DNA from 3 places in the Paenarthrobacter sp. R1 genome. Region 2 is predicted to be linked to each of the others. Evidence: riboswitches for the same ligand, from Rfam matches in the RefSeq annotation. Region 2 holds a riboswitch; each other region holds the start of a gene.
The links. Region 2 has a riboswitch for cyclic di-AMP ahead of QN084_RS16650 (C40 family peptidase). Riboswitches for the same ligand answer to the same signal wherever they lie in the genome.

Region 1 (7,433 bases), 1.6 Mb from region 2:
GTCGACGACGGTGCCTTCGAGCTTGTTCGGCAGTGTTGCCGGAAGCGGCTGTTTGCCTGTGCCGGTGCTGATGAACCCGAGTGCCTGGCCGGTTTTACCCTCGGCCAGCGCCATCACGGGCGTGAAGCCTTCCCTGACGGTGAGGAGGGCGTCGATGCGTTCGCCCATGCCGAGCACGACGGCGTCAACGTCCTGGTGCTGGACCGGGAACCCGTCCGTATGGGTGAGGGTGAGCTTTTGGCGGGGGATCCCGACGCGGTAGGCAGTGTCCCCCGCGGCGTTGATGATCCTTAACCGGATGACTTGCCCCGTCGTGGCGGTCAGGATCTCTGCCTGGTCCGGGGCTTTGGAGTTGAAGAGGTGGAACGGGTAGCTGACGTCGCCGGCGTCGCCGCCGAGGAAGTCGCTGCGGGAGCCCATCAACATGTGTTTCATGCCTGATGATCCTCCGGAGGGGGCGGGCGTGGATCCCATGGATCCATGGTCCATGCCGGGCATGGAGCCGGACATGGGCATGCCGCCGGAGAGTTCTTTCACGACGTCGTCCGGGGTGCCGGTGATGCCGTCCATCCAGTCGTCGAGGACGATGACCCAGTCCCGGTCGTACACGAGTTTTTCGGCTGGATCCTCGATGATGAGTGCTCCGTAGAGGGCGCGTTCGCGCTGCATTTCGACATGGGAGTGGTACCAGTAGGTGCCGGGGTGGGCGAGCCGGAAGTCGTAGGCGAATTCGGTTCCTGCGGCCACGGGGTCCTGAGTGAGGCCTGGGACGCCGTCCTGATCATTGCGCAGGGCAAGCCCGTGCCAGTGGATGGAGGTCTCCTCCTGCAGGGCATTGTTCAGGTTCACGGTGAGCCGGTCCCCGGCCTTGGCACGGATGGTGGGAGCTGCCAGGCCTGTGTTGTAGCCCCAGGTGCTGACGGTTTTGCCGGCCACCGCTGCAGTGAAAGCAGCGGCGTTGAGGGGCTGGTTCACGGTGTTCCCAGAGGAGGGGCGCCGGGATTCATAGTCCGTGACTACAGGGTCGGTGGGCAGAACGCGTTCTGCCGTTGTTCTCGGTTCGGGGTTCCGGGTGCAGGCCGCCAGTGCCGCGGCCGAGGCGGTTGCCACAGACAAGGCCAGGAAGCGGCGACGGTTGAGGTTGGTGTACATAACTGTTCCTTCAGTAGGCGGACTTTGCAGCATCCGCCGGATGTCAAATGGGGGTGAGGAAGGTTCCGGAGAGGTTCTGCAGCTGATAGATGAACTGGACCCAGACTCCGGTAACCATGAGGATGCCCAGGACGATAAGCATGGAGGCGCCGGCAATGTTGACGGCACGGATGTGCTTGCGGACGAAGGTCAGAGCGTTGCTGACCCACCCCAGTCCCAGGGCTGTGAGGGCAAAGGGAATGCCGAGCCCCAGGCAGTACGCGAACGCCAGCAGCGCCCCGCGTCCGGCGCTGCCTGTTGTGACGCTCAGCGACAGTACAGCACTCAAGGTAGGACCCATGCAGGGTGTCCAGCCGAGCCCGAAGACCACTCCGAGCAGCGGGGCCCCGGCCAGGCCGGTCCGTCGGCCGAGGCTGATTTTGCGGGTCTGTTGCAGCCACGGCATCAGCCCCAGGAGCGCCAGCCCCATGAGGATTACCACAACGCCCATGCCGCGCATGAGTGCGTCCTGCCACCGCAGGAGCCAGGAACCGATCGCACCGAATGCTGCCCCGTACAGGGTGAAGACTGCCGCGAATCCGAGCACGAACAGCCCCACGCCCGCCAGGACACGGCGCCGGTTCTTCGGCTGTGTCGGATCTGTCAGGCCGGAGACGAAACCGAGATAGCCGGGCACCAGGGGCAGGATGCAGGGGGACAGGAACGATACCAGGCCCGCACTCATTGCCAGCGGGATGGCAATCAGCAGCGCACCGGAGGTAACGGTGGAGGCAAAGAACCCGCCGATGTCCATCGGCTCAGGCGGCGTCAGCGGGACGGAAGGTGGCCCCGCCGTCGGTAGAGACGACCAACCCGGCAGTGGTGGCGGCCCAGATCCACGGACTGCCTTCGGATCCCTCGGAGGCGGCCACGGCCTGGACACTGCCGTCAATCTTTCCGGTGCTCTTCCAGCTGAGGCCCCCATCCGTGGAGATATAGACGGTGCCGTCGGGGGCGACACCCGTTGCTTCGGCGGTGCTGGCGAAAGCGGCGAACTGAATCACCGGCGCCGCCGGGACCAGGGTCCACGTGGTCCCGGCATCCGCCGACCGTTGGACGCCCTCGGGGGTTGTTGCGAGCACGGTGTCGCTGTACGGGTTCCCGGCCAGGACGGCCGGGGTGAAGCCGGCAGCGGCGGGCTTCCACGTCGTGCCGTCCGTGCTGGTCCGCATTGTTCCGTCAAAGCCGACGATTCCGGACTTGGTTGTCGTGAGCGCATGGAAGTCCGATTCCCGTTGCCGGGAGACCTGTTCCCAGGTCTTTCCCCCGTCCGTGCTCTTGATCAGACCTAGCGGATTGGGCATTGTCGAGTCTTTGCCGGGATGGCCGGAGGCGTAAAACACGCCCTGGTCCATGGCGGCCGTGAAACCCATCAGATCGTTTGTGGGTCCAATTTTGACACTCGTGTTTTTTGAGATGTCGAAGAGCCCCTCGTGGGTCGCCAGCAGTATCTGTCCGGTTTCGGAGTTCACGCTTAAACCGTGGACGTGGGAGCTGGGCAGGCCTGAGGCGGCGGGAGCGGGTGTGGCGCCCGGAGCGGCGGTTGCGCCCGGGGTGCATGCGGACAGCGTAAACAGCAGGGCGCTGGCCGCTGCGAGGGCAGCAACAGGCCGGTGACGGGGTGAAGAATGCAGGGGCACGGGAAACTCCAGGGGTGGGCCGGATGAACCGGGAAGAATGAAGGGGAGGTGCCGGCCCCCCGGGGGGGTGGGGAAGGGGCCGGCACCGGACTTATGCTGGCTACAGGGTGGCCAGCAGGTCTTTCATTTCCTGGATCTCGGCGTCCTGGGAGCTGACGATGTCCTCGCTGAGCTGGACCGCGTCCGCGTTCTTGCCGTTGGTGGTTTCAGTCTTGGCCATCATGACCGCGCCTTCGTGGTGGGCGATCATCTGGGTCAGGAACAGTTTGGCGGCTTCGGCGCTCTGGGCGGCCTCGAGTTTGGCCATGTCATCCTCGCCCATCATCCCCTCCATGCTGTGCGCAGAAGACATCTCGGTGGGCATCATCGTGGGCTGGCCCCAGCTTTGAAGCCAGCTGGTCATCTTTTCGATCTCCGGGCCTTGGGCTGCCTTGATCTTGGTGGCCAGGTCCGTCACAGCGGGGGGAAGGCCCGCTTTTTTGAGCATGATGTCGCTCATCGTTACTGCCTGGACATGGTGCGGCATCATCATCTGTGCGAACATCGTGTCCGCGTCATTGAACTCAGCCATAGCTGCTGCTGAAGTTGCCGGGGCGGAGTCCGATGACATCCCGGAGCTGCCGTGGTTCATGCCGGACATGCTGCCGGTCCCGGAACTGCCGGAGCCCGACCCGGCCGAGCAACCGGCAAGAGCGAGGGCTGCGGCGAGGGCGGCAGCAGAAATTGTCAGGGTCTTTTTCATGAAAATCAGGTCCTCAAAAGTATCAGCGGCGTCTGGGCGCCCTTGGTGATGGCATGCAGCGGCAAACCCGCGCCGGGCTCGGCTGTTTCATGCAGGTCATTGGCTGGACGGTGCGCCGGTGGAGAGCTCGGCGCAGAGGAGTGGTTTACGTCCGGCTGATACAGAGGTCACCGGGGGAGGGGCTGCCCGGTGAGTAGGAGTAGGTGCTGCTGAGAGCAGCGGCGGCACCAATAGCAGGCAGCTCATAGGGGGCTGTTCCCGGCATCGGGGCTGAGAGGGTGGTGTTTCCCGGGGCCAGGACGCAGGCACCGTCGCCGGCCGACATTTCCGGGCACGAACCTGCCGGGGCGCAGGTAGAAGAAGAGCCACCGGTGACCGCAGTCTCAATGGCGGCCGCGCCGGTGGTCGTCCCCGTTACATGCGAGTGGCCGGCCGGCATGGCCTGCAGCTGCAGCGTGGAGGGGCCTGCCGCTGTCATGCCAGGGCCTGGTGCCATGTGGTGGGCACCGGTCATGACGTGCATGCCGAAAATGCCGGCAATGATGGCCAGGGCCGCGGTCAGGAATCCTGCCCGCAGGAGGAAGGCGGTGAAGCGACCATAGGGTGTCGTAGTCACAACTTCCTCCTTTCCGTGCAGGTTCGATGTCATAAGGGTACCGGCAAGGGGGTGTTGTCCCTTCCGGTTACCGCCTTTTCAACGCGTCTGGATGGGATTTGGTTTCACTGTTTCCACCGGCTAGTGATGAACGGGGCGATCCGCGACGCCTGTTCAGGAGCGGATTCCGGCCGCCCGTGTGCCAGCGGGACCGGTGGCCCGTCCATTGCCCTCCTCCCGGGGTGCACAACGCCCCCGGGAGGAGGTCCGCAGTGGAAGTGTGGAAGTGCGGATGTTAGGTGCTGGCAAGGGTGTAGCCAGCGGAGGTGACAGCCTCCCGCACGGCTGCCTCATCGGCCCTGCCTCCCACCAGCAGGCGGGAGCGGCCGCCGGGGACGAGATCAACGGAGGCCGATTCCACACCATCAAGGGCAGCGACGGCCTTCTCAACAGTCTGCACGCAATGCCCGCAGGTCAGACCATCCAAAGCGAATTCAACGGCGCCGGTGCCTGCGGCTGTGGTGGGCTCAGAGGAGGCTTCGGTCGAGCAGCAGCTGCACCCCGATGCGGAGGAGGCCAGCGGCAGCTGGGTACGGTTTTCGGTTCCACACATGTCAGTTTCCATTCCTTGACGAAGGAGTAATGGGCGCTGGGGTTGAACGGCTGTGAGAGGCGGTGCGGTGCACTGCCGGGACATACCACTTCACGGACAACACCCATAGCTTACCCCTGGGGGGTATCTCCAACAAATGGGACACGTGTGACGTCGGACTCGCCGTTATTCAAATGTGACAAATGCTGCTTGTGTGAACTACGGTCTAAGCCGTGCCGGTTTCGCCGAATGCGGCACTCCCGAGTCGATTGCCTAACTCTGCCGCTGCCCGGGATCCGTTCGCAACTTTCGTCCGGCAGAGACGGGGAACCCAACAACGGCCTGCTTAAAGCGGGTCTTGGGGTGAAGCCGTGTCTGGTGCGTTTTGCGTACCGGCCCGGCCGGGTGTCTCCCATCCGAATCCGACAGCTAACCTCGCAGGCAGTGGGAGAGGCCCTTTCATGCCCATTCGCAAAGCTCACGGCCGCCGCCGTGCGGTCCCTGTCCAGACCAGCGCCCTCGCGGTACTGTCCAAATCCGTCGCTGCAAACGCCGGCGGTGTGGGCCGCCAGGCCGCTGTCATCGCGGCAGCGTCCGGCCTTGTCCTGACCAGCGGTATCGCCGAGCAGGCAGCCGCGGCCCCGACTCAGCGCGATGCGGAGCCGACCTCGAACCTGGAACTCACCAGCCAGGTACAGACTCCCCTCAGCGCGGACGCCACAGTCCAAATCTCCTTCGAGCGTCCTGCCGTGGAGACCACGCCTGCGCCCGTCGTAGCAGTAGCCAAGCCAGTCGTCGCTGAGGCGCCTGCAGCCCCTGCCGTCACCGCGCCGGCTGCACCTGCTAAGGCTAAGGCGCAGATCACCGTCACGCCTGCAGCGGCTCCTGTTGGGGCGCCGGCCGCCGGCGGCGTCAACGCCATCATGGTTTCCTCCGCCTATGCCCAGATCGGCATGATCCAGGACTGCACACGGCTGGTGGAAAACGCACTCAACGCTGCAGGGATCCCGGTCGGAGACCTCGGCCCGATGCAGTTCATGAACTACGGCACCGTTGTTGCCGATCCCCAGCCCGGCGACATGGTGATGCAACCCGGGCACGTGGGAATTTATGTTGGCAACGGCCAGGTCCTCAGCTCCGGCCTGAACGGCAAGAACGAAACCGCCGTCCACCCGCTGACCTGGATGACCTCCAAGGGCGCCGTCACCTTCGTCCGGGCCGGCAAGTAAAGCGCTGAGGGGCCTGTGAGTCACTGCCTTGGGGCGGTGACTCACAGGCCTTCAGCATCCCTTGCTGACACCGGGGACTACACCTTGTGACGCCGCCCGAAACGGCGCAGCCGCAGTGAGTTGCAGACCACCAGAACTGAACTGGCTGCCATCGCGGCCCCCGCAATCATCGGGTTGAGCAGCCCCAGGGCGGCGACCGGGATGCCGACGGCATTGTAGAAAAATGCCCAAAACAGGTTGGTCTTGATCGTCCCCAAGGTTCGACGGGACAGTTTGATGGCCTGCGCGACCTGGCCCAGGTCACTTCCCATGACCGTAAGATCCGCGGCAGCGATGGCGACATCCGTCCCGCTGCCCATGGCAATGCCAAGGTCGGCCTGGGCCAGCGCCGCCGCATCATTCACCCCGTCCCCGGCCATGGCAACAGTGGCCCCGCTGGCCTGCAGCCCGCGGATAGCCTCAACCTTGCCTTCGGGAAGCACGCCGGCGAGCACGTCTTCTGCGGGGATGCCCACTTGCGCTGCCACTGCCGAGGCAGCCGAGGCGTTGTCGCCGGTCAGCAGTATCGGCCTAAGTCCCAGCTCCTTGAGTTGCGCGATCGCGGCGGCAGAGCCGGGCTTGAGGGTGTCCTTCAGCGCAATGAGGCCTGTTGGCTCCCCGTCTACGCCGACCCAGATGACAGTCGCTCCGGACTGCTCCTGGGCGGACAGAGCTTCGTAGTGGTCCGGCGCCGGGTTAATACCGTTCTCCACCAGCCAGGCCGCCCGGCCGGCAACGACCGACCGGCCGTTGACGGTTCCTCGGACGCCCCCGCCGGGTGCACTGTAAAACCCTGCGACAGGCAGCAGAGGCGCCTTCTCAGTCGCTGCGCGTGCGATGGCATGAGCAATGGGGTGTTCGCTGGCAACCTCGACTGCTCCGGCCAAGGAAAGGATCTCTTCTTCGGTGGCCGAAGTAAAGGAGTGCACTCCGGAAACGGAGAGCTGGCCTGTGGTTACGGTGCCGGTCTTATCCAGCACGATGGTGTCTACGGTCCGAGTGTCTTCCAGGACCTGTGGGCTCTTAATGAGTATGCCCAACTGAGCGCCACGGCCGGTCCCCGTGAGCAATGCGGTCGGCGTGGCCAGCCCTAACGCGCAGGGGCACGCAATCACCAGAACCGCCACCGCAGCAGTAAAGGAGTGCTGCAGATCAGTAGTGGAAAAGAACCATGCGCCGAAGGTCACTGCGGCGAGAACCAGCACGACGGGGACAAAAACAGAGCTGATCCGGTCCGCCAGCCGGGCAATCGGGGCCTTTCCGCTCTGGGCCTGGCTTACCAGCCGCCCCATCTGCGCGAGAGTCGTTTCACTGCCCACCCGGGTTGCCTTGACCAGCAACCGCCCGTTGGCATTGATCGTTGCGCCGATCACGGTGTCATCAACACCTACATCGACCGGCAATG
Region 2 (7,433 bases):
CGGGGGAGAAGAGGCCGAGCCACAGGCCGCCGTCGGATGCGAAGTTCTTCTGCGGTGCGAAGTAGTAGACGTCGGACTCAGCCACATCCACGTCAAGGCCACCAGCTGCGGAAGTAGCGTCCACCAGCACCAGGGAACCCTCATCGGCGCCGGCAACGCGCTTGACCGGCGCAGCCACACCGGTGGACGTCTCGTTCTGCGGCCACGCATATACATCCACGCCGGCTTCCGCAGCTGGAGCGGGGCGGGTCCCGGGCTCGGACTTGATGATGGAGGACTCGTCCAGGAACGGAGCCTTGTTGGTGGCGGCTGCAAACTTGGAGCCAAACTCGCCGAAGGACAGGTGCTGGGCCTTCTTTTCCACGAGGCCGAAAGCCGCGACATCCCAGAACGCCGTTGAGCCACCGACGCCGAGGACTACCTCGTACCCTTCAGGAGCACGGAAGAACTGGCTGAGGCCCTCACGAACGGAGCCTACGAGGTTCTTGACCGGTGCCTGGCGGTGGGAGGTGCCAAGGATGGTCTTCGATGCAGCGGACAGGGCTTCGATCTGCTCCGGGCGGACCTTGGACGGTCCGGCGCCGAACCTTCCGTCCTTGGGCAGCAGGTCGGCGGGAATGGTGATGCTGGTGTCGCTCACGCGTGGCTCCAATGTGTATCGGTCAAAGACGGGGAGGTGGCAGGTGGCATCAACTGCCCCTTCGACACCCCCAATTCTGCCTGAACAGGCGCGGGTGCGCGTACCCGGTGGTGTCATAGTCCGCCACGTGGAACGTGGTCGCGCGCGTTCCCGTCGTCAAGGGGGTGGAGGCAAGGTACCCGGAACCTTTGTGACCCTTCGAAAATTATCAAGAGTAATTCCAAATAAGCTAGGCTGGGGTACGCGTTCACAGGGTGGCGCAGGGGGACGTGCAGCCTCTACGGACGCGGTACGGTGGACATTACGCAAGAACTGCGTTCGAGGAGAGCTGAGCTGGATGACGGATCTGATCGATACCACTGAGATGTATCTTCGGACCATTTTGGAACTTGAAGAAGAAAACATCGTGGCTCTCCGCGCCCGCATCGCTGAGCGGTTGCGCCACTCCGGTCCTACAGTCTCCCAAACGATCGGACGCATGGAGCGCGACGGCCTGGTGGTGGTGTCCAATGACCGGCACCTGGAGCTCACGGAAGTTGGCCGCAAGCGCGCCACCGAAGTGATGCGCAAGCACCGCTTGGCTGAACGCCTCCTTGCCGACGTCATTGGCCTCGACTGGGCGTACGTCCATGACGAAGCGTGCCGCTGGGAGCACGTGATGAGCGAACGCGTGGAACGCAGGCTGTATGAACTGCTGGAGCATCCCACGCAATCCCCGTACGGGAACCCGATTCCCGGCCTGGAGGCCCTGGGCGGCCTCGCTGTCCAAGCTCCCTTCCGCCCGGACGTCAACCTCCTGCAGGCAATGGATGGTTACGCTGCCGACTCCCGCGTTGTGGTGAGCCGGCTCGCCGAGCCCATTCAGGTTGAGCCCGAACTCCTGACCCAGCTGGACGAGGGCGGCATCCGCCCGGGTGCAGCCGTTTCCCTGGAGCGCGTGGGGGACTACATCTCCGTCCGGGTGCCGGGGATTGAAGGGGCCCTCGAGCTGCCGCCGGAAGTAGCTGCCCACGTATTCGTGGCAGTCGGCTAGCAAGCGAAAGGCCGGCAGGGTGCAGGCGTTCACTCCATGTGGGCGCCTTTGCCTTGCCATGGGCGTGGTTGATCTCACGTCACGCCGCCGCGCGGCGGTGTGACCTGCGGTTTCCGCGGATAGGTGATAAGGGGAGCAGGCAAAAAACGACCGCCCTGTAGATAACGAATTTATTACCGCGGGCCTTAATCCCCTATAGTTATCTACTAGCGCCGATATCAAAGCGTTACCTGATCTGGAGCCGAGCTCTGCCAGCAGATCAGGGGTGTTAAACATCTACTGGCAGAGGCGGGGGAACCACAATCGGCTGCCTAGAGAAGCAGCCTTGGGGTGAAGTCCGCAGCAGCAGTGCCTTACTTACGCAATTCCCTCCTGGGATACCTGTGTGCCGTGAGCGCTGCGTGCGGGCCGGGTCTTTGCACTCTCTGATCCGAATCCGACAGCTAACTTCGCAGGCTTTTGAGAGAGGAACAGAGTTTGACTTCGCAGAACGTCAGGGGCCGTCGACGCGCTACCGGCCCCGCTACTGAGCTGCGGCCAGCCCGCGTAGTATCGGAGATCCGGCCCCGTGACACCCAGCGTCAGGTGCGCCGCCGTAAGAGCCCGATGCGCCAGGTGGCCGATTTCGCAGCAGCCAGTGGTGTAGGGCAGAAGGCCGGCGTAGCACTCGCTGCTACCGGTCTTGCGCTCACTGTCGGCCTGCCTGCAACGAGTCCCGTCATGGCCACGTCCGAGTCCGGGCAGACTGAGGCCGCACTGGCCGTGGGCGGCGGGAGCCAGCCAGAGGTCTCCGCGGAAGCGTCCGCCAAGATCGACTTCAGCCGCGCCGCGGTGGCAACCAAGGCGGATCCCGACGGCAAGCTCAAGCAGTTGCTGAGCGCCCAGTCCGTGGGAAGCATCCAGGCCAGCTCCTCCAAGGGCACCATGGCCAGCCCCTTGGACACCCTCAGCACTGCATCACCGTTCGGCTACCGCATCAGTCCGCTGACAGGCGGCAGCGGCGATTTCCACCGCGGCCAGGACTTCGTGGCCCAGTGCGGCACGGCAGTCCACGCTGCTGCGGCGGGCAAGGTCACCTTTGCGGGTTGGCACGAATACGGTGGAGGCAACCGCGTGGTGGTGGACCATGGCAACGGCCTGGAAACCACCTACAACCACTTGTCGTCATTCAACGTCAAGGTCGGCGACACCGTGAATCGCGGAGACACCGTTGCCTTGAGCGGCACCACGGGCGCTTCCACCGGCTGCCACCTCCACTTCGAAGTCCAGGTCAACGGCGAAGTCGTCGACCCCATGGGCTGGCTATAACCCGAGTTGATGGTCGTCTCTCGCATTCTTGACACGCCCCGTGATCTGAATGTGACATTTGCGTTCAACTGTTGTACCGTACAAAGCGCATCGGCTTTTTAGGGGGCCGATGCACTTGGGTGGATTGCCTAGCTCTGCCACCACTCAAGGTCCGTTCGCATAATTCGTCTGGCAGGGGCGGGGGAACCAATTTTGGTCTTCGAAAGAGGGCCTTGGGGTTAAGTCACAAACGCTTCCAACGGCGTGTGGCCGGATGACTCCCATCCGAATCCGACAGCTCACCTCGCAGGCATTGGGAGAGGCTACCTTCGTGTCATCACGCACTACTTCTGCGCGCCACCGCGCCCAGGCGGTTACCCCGTTGAACACTCTTTCCAAGGCTGTTTCAGCGAATGCCGGAACCGTCGGCCGCCAGGCCGCAGTCCTTGCAGCAGCATCGGGCTTGGTCCTCAGCGTCGGCCTTCCTGCCCAGGCAGCGGATACTGACGTTTCCAAGGCTGAGTCCAGCGCACAGCAGCTGGTGACCACCGCCGTCGTCACGGCGGAACCAACCGCCACTGTTTCCTTTGAGAGCCCCGTTGTGGTTACCAAGGAAGCCCCCAAGATCCAGCGCGCTTCCCAGACCACGCAGCGCTCCCAGGCGAACGGCAACCAGAATGCCGGCCAGGGCGAGGGCGCAGTCACCGCCAAGTCCGCCGGCTCCAAGGATTCCGCAGCCAGCGCCGCGGCTTCGGGCCTCGCAGCAATCGCGTACACCGGCATCGGCCACCCGTACGTCTGGGGCGGCACCACCCCCAACGGTTGGGACTGCTCCGGCTTCACCCAGTGGGTTTACGCGCAGGCCGGCATCAGCATCCCCCGCGTCAATGCATGGACCGCCATGAAGCCCACCAGCACTCCCGCTCCCGGCGACCTCGTCATGCAGAACGGCGGTGCCCACGTTGGCATTTACGTCGGCAACGGCATGATGGTCAGCGCCCTGAACCCCAGCCAGGGCACGCTGCTTCACTCGGTAGCTTCTACCGGAACCTCCTCCTTCTTCACCCTGCGCTAAAAACCGTCCAGGTAAGCCAGCGCGCCCCCCGGGTGCTGGCCTGCCCATGACCCGCGTGCTTCCCAGCAGCACGCGGAAACGAAAAGAGATCATCATGACCAGTGCAAACAAGGTTGCGCGGCACCGGGCCGAGGCTCCCAAGACCAGCTCACTTGCCGTGATTGCAAAGGCAGTTTCGGTGAACGCCGGTGGCGTCGGCCGCCAGGCAGCCGTCATCGCCGCGGCTTCGGGCTTGGTCCTGACCAGTGGCGTTGCTGCCAATGCGGCGGATACCAATGTGGATCGCGAGTCCACCTCAACCACCTCCCTGGACATCCAGTCCGTCGTGCAGTCCACCATCGCCGCTGACTCCACCGTTGCCATCTCCTACGAGAGCCCGGTTGTCACCACGGTCGAGGCGCCCGCGCCCGTCGTGGAGAAAGCCCCGGCCAAGGCTGAAGCGAAGAGCTCCGCACAGGAAGCCACTGCCTCAGCTTCCAACGCTGCTGGCGGCGCAACCGTGGCAGTCAGCAACGCTGCACCGGCAGCAAAGGCTCCGGCTGCTTCCAGTGGCCTCGGTGCGGCCATTGCCGCTGCAGCCTACGCCCAGCTCGGCGTGACCCAGGACTGCACCATGTTGGTCACCAACTCCCTCGCAGCCGTGGGTATCAACTTCCATGACTGGCCTGCGGGTTACCTTTCCCTTGGACGTACGGTCAGCGCAGCGGAAGCCCAGCCGGGCGACCTCGCTTACTACGCCAACGGTGGTCTGGCCGGACAGGCACACATCGCCGTCTACGTCGGCAACGGCATGGCAGTGCATGGCGGATGGAACGGATCCACCACTGCTCTGTTCAGCGTCAACGTCGGCTCCGGTCCGGTCTTCATCCGGGTCAACGGCTGATCGAACTTTGAGGAAATACCCCGCAGGTTTCACCTGCGGGGTATTTCCGTCTTAAGGGGCAGGGCCGGGGCCTGTGGGCGACATCACAAGCTAATTCCACTGATAATTCGTTGATATGGCATATAAGTGCTTACTCTTATGGTGTCGATCCACAGCCCGTACATGCAGAGGGCAGCCGGCCCTCGTGCCCCTGGCGGGTGCGGCCGTTAAGAGGTACGTGCATGCGCACACTCGTTCTGAATGCTGGATATGAACCGCTGGCGGTAGTTACCTTCCGCCGGGCGCTGGTCCTTGTGCTCACCGGAAAAGCAAGCGTAGTGGCCGAAGGCGGCGAACCTGTCGTCGGGCCGCAGGAGATTCTGGGACGCCCGTCCGTGATCCTCCTCAATCGCTACATCCGGCCGCGGTACAACAGGATCACGGCCGTCAGCCGGCGCGGAGTTCTCCGCCGCGACGGCCACCGCTGCGCCTACTGCGGTAAGACAGCCCACACCATAGACCACGTCCACCCCAAATCCAGGGGCGGCGCGGATTCCTGGGAAAACCTGGTTGCGGCGTGCTTGAAATGCAATAACGCCAAGAGCGACCACACGCCGGCAGAGATGGGTTGGAAACTCCGTTTCACACCCGGCGTCCCCTCCGGAACCATGTGGCAGATCAAAGAACTCGAGAAGCCTGCGCCGGACTGGGATCCGTTCCTCTTGCCGGAATCCGCTGCCTGATTGATGTGCGTCCGCCCTGTGCGGCACCGGTAATCCGGTGCGGCACCGGTAATCCTGTGCGGCACCGGTAATCCTGTGCGGCACCGGTAATCCGGGGCGGCACCGGTAATCTGGGCGGATGGAGTTCAACGCAGTGATCTTGGCGGGTGGCAGGGCCACCCGCCTTGGCGGTGTGCCCAAACCTTCGCTGACCTACGACGGCGCCACCCTGCTTTCGCATGCCCTGGACGCAGCCAGGGGTGCTGTGGCAACCGTAGTGGTGGGCCCCGATCCCGGCACGTTGCCGCCCGGCGTGCTGACTGCACGGGAGGAACCTGTATTCGCCGGTCCTGCTGCGGCGATTGCCGTAGGACTGGCTGCCCTGGCGGATCGGGGGCCCGCCCCTTGGACCCTGGTCCTCGCGTGCGACATGCCGCATGCCTCCCGCGGTGTGCAAGCGTTGTTGGCTGCGCTTATTGCCACGCCGAAGACCGAGGGTGCCATCGCCGTGTCCCCGGACGGGCGCAAGCAGCCGTTGCTGGGGATCTACAGCACACGGGCCATGGAAAGGGAAGTGGCCCTGGCCTCGGAAGGGGGAGGGTTAACGAACTCTTCAGTGTTCCGCCTGCTTGCTAGGCTGAAGGTGATGGCGGTGCCTGTTCCCAGCGGTTCCACGGATGATGTGGACACGTGGGCGGACGCCGCGGTACTGGGCATAGACAAACAGCAGGAGGCGGACGTGAAGAGCCAGGAAGAGACTCTCGAGGAATGGTGCCGCATGCTGCTGCAGGCATTCGAGCTTGAAGGCGTCGAGGTGGATGTCAACGAGGTCCTCGCCGTTGCCGGCGTTGCGGCGCATTCCGTGGTGCGTCCCGCTGCACCCCTGACCACGTTCATTGCCGGCTATGCGGCCGGAATGGCCCGGGGAATCGGGCAAGCCAACGACGACGCGGCCATGAGTGCAGCCCTCGGCCTGGCACGCCAAGTGGCCAAGCAATACCCGGAGCCCGGGGCAGAATCGGAATGACCGCGGCCCCGGAACAGGGCCACCACGCGGCACATACCTGGCAGGAGGCCCGGCAGCGCGCCTTTGAGGTTGCTGCTCCCATCCCCGCGAGCCCCGTTCCCCTGAGGGCTGCGCTCGGTCGGACGCTTTCCTCGGATGTATTGGCTCTCCAAGACATGCCCCACTATGCCTCGTCCGCCATGGATGGGTGGGCTGTCAACGGCAGCGGACCCTGGATACTGAGCGAACCGGGGCAGCGCCTTGCCCCGCACCAGGCCAGCCCGATCGTTACCGGCGGGCTCATTCCGCCCGGGGCCAAGGCAGTGCTGCGCAGCGAGAGCGGCGTCATCACCACGGACGACGACGGCCTGCCGATACTTGGGCTCGGCGGAGCCGCCAAACCGGGGGAGCCCCGCAACGGGCAGCACATCCGCAAAGCCGCGGAGGAAGCAGCCGGGGGCGAGGTCCTGATCAAGGCCGGGGCGGTCCTGAATCCCGCCCATGTGGCCCTGGCGGCCTTGGCCGGACTGGACGAGGTGGAGGTGCTCGGCAAGCCGCTGGTCCGTTTCCTCTTGACGGGTTCCGAAGTGGTTGACCAGGGCATGCCCGGCCCGGGCCAGGTCAGGGACACCTTCGGTCCGCAGCTTGGCGGGGTGGTTGAGCTTCTTGGCGGCATAGCGGGGGATCAGGTCAGGGTCGGCGACAGCTACGAAGATTGGCTTGCCGCCCTGCAGGACGTTGAACCGGACGTCCCCCAAGAAGCCGCGGGGTTGGCGGACGTGGACGCGGGGCCGCCGGCCGACGTCGT
Region 3 (7,433 bases), 710 kb from region 2:
AATACTGCCAGGGCCGAAAGGGTCCACGTCAGGCTCGCCACCGAGGCCAGCACCATGATCCGGCTGAACGCCGGGTGCTCGTCGGCGGCAGCGATTTGCGCCGCCGTCACCCCGGACCCGGTCCGGCCCGCATTTTTACGGCCCCGCAGGACCGGCGGAACGATGAACGCAGCAAACACAAGGGCGCCGAAGGTGGCAGCGGCCGCTATGTTCTGCATGGTCTGGGCGACACCGTAGCCCCACCGGACCAAAGCGCCAGGATCGCGGGTCTCGGCAGGCAGGGTTCCCCTGCCGTACGCCGTGGCCACCAGCACCACGACCACGGCGATGGCACCGGCCACAGCGAACCAGCGCAGTTTCGGCGAGACGGCCGTGCTGCCGCCGGCAGCGGGGGCTTTCAAAGCCACAATGGTTCCCTAACGCAGGTCCGGACCTGACTCCTCCGATGCGTCGGGGGCAGGCAGCGCCGGTGCATTCCAGCGCCATTCAAGATTATCTGTAGAGTTGTTCAGACGTTAATCGGTGGATGCCGTCTGAGCCTGCCGGGCTCTCCGGCCCACCCCGGCACGCCACAAGGCAAATGCGACGCATTAGCAAGTAAGGGTAGTCTTGATGAATGACCGGAACAGCACAGGCACAGCCGACCGCCGCCGGCCAGCCGGGCAGCGAATGCGCCATCCGTCTGGTCGACGCCGAGAAGGTGGAGGCCGTCAGGTCCCGAATGCCCGCCGAATCGGACGTGACGGATCTCGCGGTGATCTTCGGGCTGCTCTCGGACCCGGGGCGGGTAAGGATCCTCATCGCCCTGCTCGAAGGGGAGATGTGCGTGTGCGATCTGGCTGCCACCACAGGGTTGAGCGAATCCGGCGTCTCCCATGCGCTGCGCCTGCTGCGGGGCCCGCGCGTGGTGCAGGTCCGTCGTTCCGGCCGGATGGCCTATTACTCACTGGCCGATTCCCACGTGCGCATGCTGCTGGATCTGGGCCTCACGCACGTCGGCCACGCCGGACGGGACCGGCTGACGATGGTCAGCAACAACTAGCGCTGGCCCCTGGCCTGGCCGTCTCGTCCGGATGGCGGTACTGACATGGGCGACCCTGGAGTCGAGGGTCCGGTCTGGCTTCCCTCGCTGCCGCCATCGTTGGGGGAGTACCTTGCGCCGAACTTCCAGCCTGTTCCGCTGATCCCGGCCTTGACGCTGCTGGCCGCTCTCCTTTATCTGGCCGGCGCCATCAGCCTCTGGCGGCAGGGCCGGCACTGGTCCCCGGTTCGCACCGTCTCCTTCCTGTTCGGCTGCCTGGCCATCATCGTCGTCATGGGAGCCGGCATCGAAGGGTACGGACTGCGGATGTTCTCCATTTTCATGTTCCAGCAGCTGACCCTGATGATGGCCGTCCCGCCCCTGCTGGTCATCGGATCCCCCGGCACCTTGCTGCTGCGGGCGACCCCGCACGGCCGGTTGGGCCGGCCGGTCCTGAAGGCGGCCCTCTGGGGCCTGCGCTCCCGCTGGGGCCGGTTGGCCATCCATCCGGCCTTCATGGTGCCCTTGTTCCTGCTCAGCTTCTACGGCGTCTATTTCTCCGGGCTTGCGGACCTGCTGCTGCCCAACTGGTACGGGCACGTCGGACTCGAGCTGTTGTTCCTTGCCGCCGGCATCCTGTTCACGGTGCCACTGATTTCAGCGGATCCGCTGCCGACCAGGCAAACGCACTTCGGCCGGATGCTGGACATCTTTGCTGAGATGCCGTTGCACGCTTTTTTCGGGGTTGTCATCATGATGGCCACCGCCCCGATGGTCAAGTTCTTCGCGGCACCACCGGCAACTTGGAACGTGGACCCGATGGCCGACCAGGGCCTGGCCGGTGGACTGGCATGGTCTTATGGGGAACTGCCCGGGGTGCTGTTGCTGATGTTCATCCTCGTGCGGTGGCAGCGGGAGGAGGCCCGTGGGTGGGTCAAGGCGGACCGGACGGCAGCCGTGGCAGGGGACCCGGATCTGGACGCCTACAACGAATACCTGCGCCAACTGGCCAACCGACCGGTGCGCCGACGATGAGCACTGATAACCCTGCGGGCCCTGCCCGCACTGATGAGAACGCCGGCCCCACCCCGCCGCCGCTGGGAGCTTTTGGCATGCTGCGCTGGGCTTGGCGCCAGCTGACCAGTATGCGGACAGCCCTGTTCCTGCTGCTGTTGCTGGCTATCGCCGCGGTGCCGGGATCGCTCTTTCCCCAGCGTCCGGCCAACCCTTCGCTCGTCACCCAGTACATCAAGAACCGCCCGGACTACGGACCACTCCTGGATGCACTGCAGCTTTTCGACGTCTATTCCTCGGCCTGGTTCTCCGCCATCTACATTCTGCTGTTCATCTCCCTGATCGGCTGTGTGCTTCCAAGGGCCCGCGCCCACTACAAAGCCATGCGTTCGCACCCTCCGCGGACCCCGAAGCGGCTCTCCCGGCTGCCGGAGTACGGAACCCTGCAGGTGCCCGCGGAAGCCGGGATACCTGCCGCGGCCGCCATCGCCGGCGCGGCCGCTGCACTGAAGAAGCGCGGCTACCGGGTCCAGGTCAGGGACGAAAAAGCAGCTTTGCCGTCCTTGGGTGCCGAGCGCGGCTTCCTGAAGGAGGCCGGCAACCTGGTGTTCCACACCTCGTTGATCGGCGTCCTGATCTGTTTGGCCATTGGCGGGCTGTTCGGGTTCCGGGGACAGAAAATCCTGATCGAAGGCGATACCTTCGTCAACACGCTCGTGGGCTACGACAACTTTGCGCCCGGAACGAACTTCCAGTCCTCGTGGCTGGAGCCGTTTACGGTCACCTTGGACACGTTCGCTGTCCGGTTCGACCGGGAGTCCAGCAGGCAGTTCGGCCAGCCTATTGATTTCACCGCCCAGCTGAGAACCAGGGATGCTCCCGGTGCAGCCCAGGAACCCCGGACGCTTAAGGTCAATGACCCTGTCTATTTCGGGGAGGTGGGCGTCTTTTTGGTCGGCAACGGCTACGCCCCGGTCATCACGGTCCGGGACGGCAATGGTGATACGGCATTCAGCGGACCGGTCGTGGGCATCCCGAACGATGGGGTTTACACATCAACGGTTGTCATCAAGGTTCCAGATGCCCGTCCGGCGCAACTGGGTTTCGTGGGATTCTTTCTGCCCTCCGCGATCAAAAATGATGAAGGGGTCGCCTACAGCTTCGACCCGGACCCGCTGAACCCCCAACTGAACCTGAACTCCTACTATGGGGATCTGGGCCTGGACACCGGCGCGCCGCAGAATGTCTACAACCTGGATGTGAAGGGATTGACCCAGCTCAACGGCCGGGAACTGCCCGCCAAGGGCATCACACTGGCTCCCGGTGGCACATACACGCTGCCCGAGGGCAAGGGAAGCATCAGCTTCGATGGCCTCAAACGCTACATTGGCGTGGACATCCGCAGCACCCCCGGACAGACCGGCGTTCTGATCTTCTCGTTGATGGCCGTCGCTGGCCTGCTGGCCTCGCTGTACGTGAACCGCCGCAGGGTCTGGGTCCGCGCCGGCACCCACGAGGACGGACGAACCATGGTCGAATACGGTCTGCTGGCCCGCGGCGAGGACCACCGCCTGGCCGCCGAAGCGGCGGCCATCCGCGCACTGCTGGTCGGGCAGTGGCAGATCCAGGAGGACCCCGGTGGCGTATAGGTTCCTGCTGTCCTGGCGTTGGGCCGGTTTCCTGATGATGGCAGCACTGTTCGCCGCCGCGTGCATTGGACTCGGGAACTGGCAGATGGAGCGTCGGAATCAGGCCGTGACCGAGATCCGCAGGGTCCAGGAGAACTATGACAAACCCCCCGTGCCGTTCAAGGACGCCAGTACATACTTCGCCGTTGCCGACCCTGAGGCGAAGTGGACGACTGTATCGGTGACGGGCTGGTACCTTGCGCAGGACCAGAGAATCGTCAGGAACCGGCCCAACAATTCCGCCGCCGGATACGAGGTTCTGGTCCCGTTCCGGTTGAGCTCCGGTGAGACGATCGCGATCAACAGAGGATGGCTGCCGATAGGCAATGACCGGCCCGGATACCCCGACGCGGTGCCCGGCCCACCGACCGGTGAGGTTGCAGCGGTCATCCGGATCAAGCCGTCCGAACCTGATCTCGGCCGTGACGCGCCCGAGGGCCAACTGGCCAGCATCGACCTGTCCCATTACGGGAGGCAACTGGATTACCCGCTCATGACGGGCAGCTACGGGGTGATGACCTCGGAGTCTCCACCACCGTCCGTGGCCCCCCAGCCACTCGCCGCACCCGCCGTCAAGGAAGGGTCGAACCTGTCCTATGCCCTGCAGTGGATCACCTTTGGAGTTCTGGCGTTCGTCGGCTTCGGATACATGGCACGGCAACAGGCCCGGATCGGGCGCGAGGAATCCGACATGCCGGAGAACACGGCGGACCCGGCTGAAGCCGTTCAGCAGCCCCGGGCTCCCTCCCGGCCCAGGCGCTCCGGCTCCGAAGAAGAAGACGCCCTTCTGGACTCCATGGGGCTCTAACCCCCCCCGCGCCCTGGACCGGTCGACAGTGACATCCAGGCTGTCACACCGACAGGCCCCTGGGCGTGGTTGTCCGGTTCTACCCTCTTCCGCAGAAACGAACCGCGTACTCGTGCGAGAACACCAGGATCCTTCAGCTGGTCCCGACGTGCTCCGCGGCACCGGGACCTCAATCACAAGGGCTCCGTGGTGGCAGGCCCCAGTACCGGAACCATCCCGAGGCGGGGTTCGTTGACACCATTGGCTGCACATCTGAGGACTGCCCAGATGTTGCTGTGTTCAGGACTGCCGGAAGCAGCACCCCGCCGGGTTCAAGCCCCCGGTGCCGCCCAACGCCGTGTCACGAAATTGTAACGATGACGCTTTGTAGCTACTATTAGTTCAGGTTTTTCTGTACTAAAACCCTTGATGCCGTACGCTCAGCCCCGCCGGCAGCATCAAACGACTATCCCTTTTCACGGCGGGGGTGGAGGACCCACAATCGGCAGCCAGCCTGCCTTGGGGTGAAGCCGCGACGCCGGTGGTCAGATGGCCACCGGGTCAGCGGCCGGGCATTTTCCTTGGCTCGAACCCGACAGCTAACTTCGCAGGCGAACGAAAGGATCCCCTTTGACTTCCTCATCCCCCCATGGCCGGCGCCGAAAACCAACCTCAGGTCCCTTCCCCCGCGCGGCTGCCCCGACGACATCCCGGACTAGGACTTCCCGGACTACGCAGCAGCACCGGGCGGTGCCGGCTGCCGGGCCGGGCGGGAGTCGGCGCAAACAGGTCACCGCTGCCGCCACGCTGAGCGTCGCCGCGATCCTGACGGCCTCACTCACCGCAGCCCACGCCGGCCCAGCCCCCACCGGAACCGGTCCGGCCGTGCAAGCCGCAGCGACAAAAGCTTCCATTGCACCGGTTCAGGCCTCTGCCGGGGCGTCCATCAGCTATGAACGGCCGGCTGTCACCACCGAGCAGGCGCCGGTGCCCGCGCCGGCCAAGGCCCAGGTTGCCGCCGCGGGCACGGCAGCGCCGAAGGCTGTCGCTGCCGCACCCGTTGCTTCCTCTGCCCGGCTCGGCGCGCCGCTGGCCAGCATGTCGGTCGCTTCGCCGTTCGGTATCCGCTCCAGCCCGATCAGCGGCTCCGGGGAGCTCCATACCGGTCTTGACCTCGTGGCAGCGTGTCAGACCGCAGTATTCGCTGCGGGCGCTGGAACGGTCGTGGAGGCCGGTTGGTCCGCTTATGGAGGCGGAAACAGGATTGTGGTGGACCACGGTAACGGCCTGAAGAGTACTTATAACCACTTGGCGTCCATCGAAACCGCTGTCGGGGCGACCGTGACCGCCGGCCAGCGGCTTGCAGCGGCCGGGACCACCGGAGCCTCCACCGGCTGCCACCTGCATTTCGAAGTACTCCTGAACGGTCAGACGGTAAATCCGCAAGGCTGGATCTGACCCGGATGGTGGCACCTCCCACCCTCCAGGGGCGGGGTCAGCCAATGATCGGTCGCTCTTCGGGGTAGTGGTACAGCTGGCTGCGTTGGCGCAGGGCCAGTGCAGCGGCCAGGGTGACGGTGCCAACGCGCCCTGCGAACATCAGAGCCGATAATACGTACACCCCGATTGGCGGCAGTTCGGCACTGAGGTTGGTGCTCAGTCCCACGGTGGCAAAGGCCGAGATCGTCTCGAACAGTACCCGGTCAAGGGAGGCCCCGCTGATCTGCAGGAGCAGAAAGGCGGCGACGGACACAATGGTGGCTCCTGCGACGATCACGGAGATCGCCACCCGCATGGTGCCCTGGGGAATGGTGCGGCCATAGACCTTCACGTCGGCATCGCCGCGGGCTTCGGCCACTATGGCCAGGAACATGACGGCGATGGTGGTCACCTTGATGCCGCCGGCTGTGGAGGCCGACCCGCCGCCGGCGAACATGAGCGCGTCGGTGAGGAGCATCGTGGTGGATTCCATCTGGTTCTGATCCACCAAGTTGAAACCGCCCGAGCGTGTCATGACAGAGGCAAAGAGCGAATGGATGACCTTCTCGCCGGCCTCCAAGGTACCGATGGTCCGAACGTTGTCCCACTCCATGACTGCCCACAGGACCGTACCTGCCGCGAGCAGGATGAGGGAGACCTGGATGGTTAGCTTGGTGTGGAGGTTCCACTTCTTCCAGTTCAGCCCGTTCTGCCGGAGGACCATGACTACCGGGAAGCCCAGGCTGCCGAGGAAAACGCCCAGCATCAGCGGGACCAAGATCCACAGGTCGGTTTCGTAAGGGACGATCCCGTCCGAATGGGGTGTGAACCCTGCGTTGTTGAAAGCTGAGATGGAGTAGAAGACGCCGTGCCACACGGCTTGCCAGAACGGCTCGCCCAGGACCACGAAGCGGGGGATCAGGGCGATGGCCAGCCCCGCTTCGATGACGACCGAGGTCACGATGACGATCCGCAGGAGCGTACCGACTTCACCGAACCTTCCGGCGTTGTTCATGGCTTCCTGGGCGATGAGCTTGCCGCGCACGCCCAGGCGCTTGCTGACCATGAGGGCCAACAGGGACGCGAGCGTCAGCGTGCCCAAACCCCCGACGAAAATGCCCACCAGGATGACCAGCTGCCCGAAGAAGGACCAGTGCGTGGCGGTGGATACTACTGTCAGTCCGGTGACGCAGACGCTGGAGACGGCCGTGAACATGGCCTGATGGAGGGGTGTTTGCTCACCGGTGGCGGAGGACGCCGGCAAGGACAGCAGGCCGGTGAAGAGCAGAATCACCACCACGAAGGCGCTGAAAGCCAACCGGGCAGGGGAGCTGTTGGCGATGTTGTCGATGAGGTCGCGCAGGCCGGTTAGGATCCCCGCTCCCTCGCGGTCCGGTGGGCCGGGCCTCCGGTTGGCGGTCCTGGGCTTTGGCTGGTTCCGGGC

Region 1: linked by a shared signal. The riboswitch ahead of QN084_RS01095 (NlpC/P60 family protein) and the one ahead of QN084_RS16650 (C40 family peptidase) in region 2 are both predicted to bind cyclic di-AMP.
Region 3: linked by a shared signal. The riboswitch ahead of QN084_RS13255 (M23 family metallopeptidase) and the one ahead of QN084_RS16650 (C40 family peptidase) in region 2 are both predicted to bind cyclic di-AMP.

The regions. Positions count from the first base shown of each region.
Region 1 is NZ_CP127115.1:227,306-234,738, reverse strand. It holds gene QN084_RS01125 (multicopper oxidase family protein) at 1-1,152, opposite strand, end outside; gene QN084_RS01120 (cytochrome c biogenesis CcdA family protein) at 1,196-1,945, opposite strand; gene QN084_RS01115 (F510_1955 family glycosylhydrolase) at 1,950-2,831, opposite strand; gene QN084_RS01110 (DUF305 domain-containing protein) at 2,932-3,573, opposite strand; gene QN084_RS01105 (hypothetical protein) at 3,719-4,189, opposite strand; gene QN084_RS01100 (heavy-metal-associated domain-containing protein) at 4,464-4,781, opposite strand; cyclic di-AMP (ydaO/yuaA leader) riboswitch at 5,021-5,218, shown strand; gene QN084_RS01095 (NlpC/P60 family protein) at 5,222-5,989, shown strand; gene QN084_RS01090 (heavy metal translocating P-type ATPase) at 6,067-7,433, opposite strand, start outside.
Region 2 is NZ_CP127115.1:3,424,909-3,432,341, forward strand. It holds gene serC (phosphoserine transaminase) at 1-640, opposite strand, end outside; gene QN084_RS16640 (iron-dependent transcriptional repressor DtxR) at 978-1,673, shown strand; cyclic di-AMP (ydaO/yuaA leader) riboswitch at 1,930-2,146, shown strand; gene QN084_RS16645 (M23 family metallopeptidase) at 2,151-2,981, shown strand; cyclic di-AMP (ydaO/yuaA leader) riboswitch at 3,128-3,287, shown strand; gene QN084_RS16650 (C40 family peptidase) at 3,292-4,035, shown strand; gene QN084_RS16655 (NlpC/P60 family protein) at 4,130-4,918, shown strand; gene QN084_RS16660 (HNH endonuclease) at 5,140-5,640, shown strand; gene QN084_RS16665 (NTP transferase domain-containing protein) at 5,759-6,646, shown strand; gene QN084_RS16670 (molybdopterin molybdotransferase MoeA) at 6,643-7,433, shown strand, end outside.
Region 3 is NZ_CP127115.1:2,718,500-2,725,932, forward strand. It holds gene QN084_RS13230 (bifunctional copper resistance protein CopD/cytochrome c oxidase assembly protein) at 1-407, opposite strand, end outside; gene QN084_RS13235 (ArsR/SmtB family transcription factor) at 617-1,042, shown strand; gene QN084_RS13240 (cytochrome c oxidase assembly protein) at 1,088-2,056, shown strand; gene resB (cytochrome c biogenesis protein ResB) at 2,053-3,684, shown strand; gene QN084_RS13250 (SURF1 family cytochrome oxidase biogenesis protein) at 3,674-4,531, shown strand; cyclic di-AMP (ydaO/yuaA leader) riboswitch at 4,964-5,137, shown strand; gene QN084_RS13255 (M23 family metallopeptidase) at 5,261-5,968, shown strand; gene QN084_RS13260 (TrkH family potassium uptake protein) at 6,006-7,433, opposite strand, start outside.